2 regions of the Aliisedimentitalea scapharcae genome follow, and region 1 is predicted to be linked to the other one. Evidence: riboswitches for the same ligand, from Rfam matches in the RefSeq annotation. Region 1 holds a riboswitch; the other holds the start of a gene.
What was found. Region 1 has a riboswitch for thiamine pyrophosphate ahead of thiC (phosphomethylpyrimidine synthase ThiC). Riboswitches for the same ligand answer to the same signal wherever they lie in the genome.
Positions count from the first base shown of each region.

Region 1 (3,127 bases):
GTCTAGGGTTTCGGATCATGGATCTCGCCTATCTGCCGGATGTTGCCGAAATGCATGACGCCTCCTGGGCCCAACTCGAAAACCTGGATTGCTGGATTCTGGATGCGCTGCGTCGCAGCCCACATCCGACACATGTGCATTTGGACAAGGCCCTAGAGTGGATCAAACAGGTTCAGCCGCGCCGGGCCGTGTTGACCAACATGCATATCGACCTGGACTATGCCACGGTCGAGGCTGAAACCCCGGATCACATCACCCCTGCCTATGATGGCATGGTGATCCGTTACCCGCTCTGAGCGCTGCAATCCGCGCCCGCCCACATAACCGGTTTGGGGATATATCTCCCCGCTCCGCTTTCATCTCGCCAGAAAACTCCCGCCGGAGGCATCCTGAATGCGCCGCGCTCACCCCGGCTGGGATTGGGGCACCTCTACTGGACACGCGGCCATGTTCCAGAGCTTGATCGACGTCATCCTGCCCGTTTTTCTGGTGATTGGCGCAGGCTATGCCACCACCCAAGCGGGGTATTTCAAGGCGCAGCACATCGACGGGATCATGCGGTTCACCCAGGGGTTTGCCATTCCCTGTCTGCTGTTTCGCGCCATCGCCGATCTGGATCTCTCGGCCAGCTTTGACCCGGCATTGCTGGTCAGCTTCTATTCTGCGGCCTTCCTGTGTTTCCTGGCTGGGGTCTGTGGGGCGCGGCTGATTTTCAAACGTGACTGGGAGGACGCCATAGCCATAGGGTTCTGCTGCCTGTTTTCCAATTCGGTGCTGCTGGGCCTGCCGATCACCGAACGCGCCTATGGGGCGGAAAACCTGACCGGGAATTATGCCATCGTCGCCTTTCATTCGCCGTTCTGTTACGGCGTCGGCATTACCGCGATGGAGATCGTGCGCAACCGGGGCAGCGGGAGCCTGAAAACTGTCACGTCGGTGTTGAATGCGATGTTCAGGAACGTGCTGATTCTGGGAATCGCGCTGGGGTTCATCGTGAATCTGACCGGTTTCATAATACCAGAAGCCGTAGATAGTGCCCTGTCTCTGGTCATACGTGCGGCCCTGCCCGGAGCGCTTTTTGCGCTGGGAGGGGTGCTGGTCCAATACCGGCCCGAAGGTGATTTGAAGGCGATCTTCTATGTCTGCACCATATCTCTTCTGCTCCACCCCACCCTGGTCTGGATGTTTGGAAAAACCGTGTCTCTTCAACAGGATCTATACAGGTCTGGCGTTTTGACGGCGGCCATGGCCCCCGGATTCAACGGCTATATTTTTGCCAATATGTACAACCGTGCCAAACGGGTTGCGGCCTCCTCGGTGCTGATCGCAACCGGACTTAGCCTCTTTACCGTCTGGGGCTGGCTCATCGTGCTGGACTGAAATTTCCCGGTTGACGCGAACCGCCCCCACCCCCTACCAATTGGCCCACGCAGGGGGGTCCCGCCTAGGGGACTGAGAGGCTGACAGGGCATATGCCCGGTGATGCGACCCTTTGAACCTGACCCAGTTGATACTGGCGTAGGAAGCTAGGTTTGCATCGCTGTGGGGGCCGTACTCTCCCGCATCGTGCAAGTCCCGAACAAGAGGGCCTGTACACCCTCTGTTTCCCTCGGCCTAACCTCATCTGGTGTCTTTTTGAGTTGAGAGCTTGAGGAGCACCGAAATGAACGTCCCCAATCCCAAAATCACCACGGGCGAATTGCCTGCGTCGCGCAAGATTTATGTCCCGGGCCAGATGCACCCGGATGTGCGCGTGCCGATGCGCGAAATCTCTGTACACCCCACCGCGGGCGAAGCGCCGCTGCCAGTCTATGACAGCTCGGGCCCCTATACCGATCCCAACGTGCTGACCGACATCAAACAGGGTCTGGAGCCCCTGCGCCGCAAATGGATCGAAGCCCGTGGTGATGTCGAGGAATACGACGGGCGTGACATCACCGCCGCAGACAACGGCTTTGTCGAAGGCGACCGCCTGACGCCTGAATTTCCGGTCAAACCACGCCCCCTGCGCGGCAAGGACGGCAAGGCCGTGACCCAGCTGGCTTATGCCCGCGCCGGGATCGTCACACCCGAAATGGAGTATATCGCGATCCGCGAAAACCAGCTGCGCGACCTGTCACCCTGTCATGGTGCGACAGACCGCGATGGTCACGACTGGGGGGCCAATATCCCCGACTATGTCACGCCCGAATTTGTCCGCGACGAAGTCGCCGCCGGGCGCGCCATCATCCCGTCAAACATCAACCACCCGGAATCCGAGCCTATGATCATCGGGCGCAACTTCTTGGTCAAGATCAATGCCAATATGGGCACCTCGGCTGTCACCTCCTCCATGGAGGAAGAGGTCGACAAGATGGTCTGGTCGATCCGCTGGGGCGCTGACACCGTCATGGATCTGTCGACGGGGCGCAACATCCACAACACCCGTGAATGGATCATTCGCAACGCGCCTGTGCCCATCGGCACCGTGCCGATGTATCAGGCGCTGGAAAAGGTAAACGGCATCGCCGAAGACCTGACCTGGGAGGTGTTCCGCGACACGCTGATCGAACAAGCCGAACAGGGCGTGGACTATTTCACCATTCACGCGGGCGTGCGGCTGCACATGGTGCCGATGACCGTCAATCGCGTGACCGGTATCGTGTCGCGGGGCGGTTCGATCATGGCGAAATGGTGCCTGCACCACCACAAGGAGTCGTTCCTCTATGAACACTTCGAAGAGATCTGCGAGATCTGCCGCCAGTATGACGTTGCCTTCTCGCTTGGGGATGGTCTGCGCCCCGGATCAATTGCTGATGCCAATGACGAAGCACAATTTGCCGAGCTGGAAACCCTGGGTGAGCTGACCAAGATCGCCTGGGCCAAGGACTGCCAGGTGATGATCGAAGGGCCGGGCCATGTCGCCATGCACAAGATCAAGGAAAACATGGACAAGCAGCTGGCCTGTTGTGACGAAGCACCGTTTTACACGCTTGGACCACTGACCACCGATATCGCACCCGGCTATGACCACATCACCTCTGGCATCGGGGCGGCCATGATCGGCTGGTTCGGCTGTGCCATGCTGTGTTACGTGACGCCCAAGGAACATCTGGGCCTACCCGACCGGGACGACGTGAAAACCGGC
Region 1 covers NZ_CP123584.1:1,419,532-1,422,658, reverse strand. The annotation lists gene QEZ52_RS06680 (MBL fold metallo-hydrolase) at 1-296, shown strand, start outside; gene QEZ52_RS06675 (AEC family transporter) at 448-1,380, shown strand; TPP riboswitch at 1,422-1,542, shown strand; gene thiC (phosphomethylpyrimidine synthase ThiC) at 1,664-3,127, shown strand, end outside.

Region 2 (3,127 bases), 1.0 Mb from region 1:
ATAGGGTCGAAGCCTCGGCCCGATTGGGGGCGTCCTTGGGCAGGTTGACCAGATCGTGCAGATAGGCCGCAGCCATCAGAACCCGCAGGTTTACAGAGTCTTCGTGATCGGCCTGATGGCGGGCAATACGGTGGGCATTGGTCCAGACCCGATCCAGATGGGCCAGATCATGCGCCGGATCCTGATCCATCTGCTGGGCGACAAGGCGGCGCAGCCGCGCGTGAATGTCCTGCATCAGCCGATCGTGCCCTGGTTTTCGCCAATCTGACCACGATGCAGCAGCAGGTGATCCAGAATCACACAGGCCATCATCGCTTCGGCCACGGGCACGGCGCGGATGCCGACGCAGGGGTCATGACGACCCTTGGTAATGACTTCGATGGCGGTGCCGTCCTTGCGGATCGACTGACGCGGGGTCAGGATCGACGAGGTCGGTTTGACCGCAAAGCGCACCACCACGTCCTGTCCGGTGGAAATACCGCCCAGAATGCCGCCCGCGTGGTTCGACGAATATTCGGGACCGTTTTCGCCCATATAGATCTCGTCGGCGTTTTCCGTGCCACGCAACAGGGCTGCGGCCATGCCTTCGCCGATTTCGACGCCTTTGACCGCGTTGATCGACATCATCGCGGCGGCCAGATCGGTGTCGAGCTTGCCATAGATCGGAGCGCCGATCCCGGCGGGCACATTCCGGGCCACCACTTCGACAATGGCACCGACCGAATCGTGATCCTTGCGCAGCTTTTGCAGGTAGTCTTCCCATGCCTGCGCCTGATCTGCGCCCTGGGGGATCCAGAAATCATTCTGGTCAATCGCGTCCCAGTCGAATTGGGACCGGTCGATCTCCATCTCGCCCATGCGGGTCATGTAGCCTTTGATTTCCAGGTCAGGGACCAGTGCCTTGATCGCCGCGCGTGCGACGCCACCGGCGGCGACACGGGCTGCGGTTTCCCGGGCCGAGCTGCGCCCGCCACCGCGATAATCGCGGTTGCCGTATTTCTGGTGATAGGTGATGTCAGCGTGGCCGGGGCGAAACGTCTGGGCGATTTCGCCATAATCGCGCGACCGCTGGTCGGTGTTTTCGATCATCAGCTGAATCGGAGTGCCGGTGGATTTTCCGTCAAACACACCCGACAGGATTTTCACCGCATCCGGTTCGTTGCGCTGGGTTGTATTCTTGTTCTGACCCGGGCGGCGTTTGTCGAGCCAGAGTTGCAGCATCTCGGGTTCGATTGCCACATTGGGTGGGCACCCGTCCACGGTCGCACCCAATGCGGGTCCGTGGCTTTCACCCCAGGTGGTGACGCGGAAGAGGTGGCCAAAGCTGTTCATCGACATGGGACGCGGTCTCCTTTGGGGGATGTGATTAGCGACGCGTGGTCAGGGGCTCAAGCGGATTCGCGTGTTGGGATGTGGGTTGGGGGCGCTGCCCCCGTCACCTTTGGTGACTCCCCCGGGATATTTGGGGCCAGATGAACAGGGGATCAGTCCACTTGGTCCTGACTGTTAGGGCCTGATGGCTGCCATAGCTTGTGTTTGGTGGCATTGCGGCCTAGGGTCTGCGCCACCTCGGGGTGCACCATTGGTGCTGAGATGACACCCGTTGAACCTGAACCGGCTAAAACCGGCGGAGGGAAGGTTTCGGAGACATCCACCCTTGCCCTATCGCCGCAAAGGAGGATGAGATGAAACATCTTGCATTTGCAGCGGGACTTTTGAGCGCGACGGCAGCCTATGCCGAAACGCCTGAATTGACCGTTTATACCTATGACAGCTTTGTCTCCGATTGGGGCCCGGGCCCGGCGGTGGAAAAAGCGTTCGAAGACGTCTGTGGCTGTGACCTGAAGCTGGTCGGTGCCGGCGATGGTGCGGCGTTGCTGGCGCGGGTCAAGCTGGAAGGCGCACGGTCCGACGCAGATATCGTGCTGGGGTTGGACACCAATCTGACCGCTGCTGCGGCTGAAACCGGGCTGTTCGCCGTCCATGATGTGCGCGCCGATTATGCGTTGCCGGTCAGCTGGGAAGATCCGCTGTTCGTACCCTATGATTGGGGGTATTTCGCGTTCGTGCATAATGCCGATGCTGCCGCGCCGACGGATTTCAAGGCGCTGGGCGCCAGCGACAAGAAAATAGTGATTCAGGACCCGCGGTCGTCCACGCCCGGTTTGGGCCTGCTATTGTGGGTCAAGGCGGCCTATGGCGATGAGGCCCCGGCGATCTGGGAGGGGCTGGCCGACAATGTGGTCACCGTGACCAAAGGCTGGTCTGAAGCCTATGGCCTGTTTCTGGAGGGCGAAGCGGACATGGTGTTGTCCTATACGACATCTCCTGCTTATCACCTGATTGCCGAAGAAGATGCGTCCAAGGCAGCAGCATCATTCAGCGAAGGCCATTATATGCAGGTCGAAGTGGCCGGCAAGCTGGCCGCCAGCGACCAACCCGAACTGGCCGATCAATTCCTGGCGTTCATGGTGTCGGATGCGTTCCAGTCGATTATCCCCACGACCAATTGGATGTACCCGGCGGTCACTCCGGCGGCCGGTTTGCCGGATGGATTTGACACGTTGGTGACGCCCGAGAAATCGCTTTTGTTGCCTGCCTCCGAAGCGGCAGCCGTGCGGGATGTAGCCTTGGGCGAATGGCTCGGCGCGCTGAGCCAGTAAGCGCAGCCTCTGGGATTTGCGCGGCGATTGCTGTTGCCGCGCTGATTCTGGGGACGTTGTGCGCCGTTGTTTGGCGGGCCGAGGCCGGGTCGGGTCTGGGCCCGTCCGATTGGGCGGCGCTGCGGTTCACCGTGTTTCAGGCCAGCCTGTCGGCGCTGTTCAGCGTCGGGCTTGCGATTCCTGTGGCGCGGGCTTTGGCGCGGCGCAGGTTCTTTGGTCGCCGCCTTTTGATCGGGCTGTTGGGTGCGCCGTTTATCCTGCCGGTGATTGTTGCCATCTTGGGATTGCTCGAAGTGTTTGGGCGCGCCGGGTGGATCAGTACGGCATTGGGCTGGATCGGGATGGAGCCGATCCGCATTTATGGCCTGCATGGTGTCGTGCTGGCGCATGTGTTTTTCAATTTGCCGCTGGCAACCCGGTTGATCCTGCAAGGATGGCAGGAGATCCCGGCAGAACGGTTTCGT
Region 2 covers NZ_CP123584.1:398,098-401,224, forward strand. The annotation lists gene QEZ52_RS01965 (HD domain-containing protein) at 1-235, opposite strand, end outside; gene aroC (chorismate synthase) at 235-1,338, opposite strand; TPP riboswitch at 1,561-1,653, shown strand; gene thiB (thiamine ABC transporter substrate binding subunit) at 1,686-2,663, shown strand; gene QEZ52_RS01980 (thiamine/thiamine pyrophosphate ABC transporter permease ThiP) at 2,639-3,127, shown strand, end outside.
Region 2: another riboswitch for thiamine pyrophosphate. It lies ahead of thiB (thiamine ABC transporter substrate binding subunit); the one in region 1 lies ahead of thiC (phosphomethylpyrimidine synthase ThiC).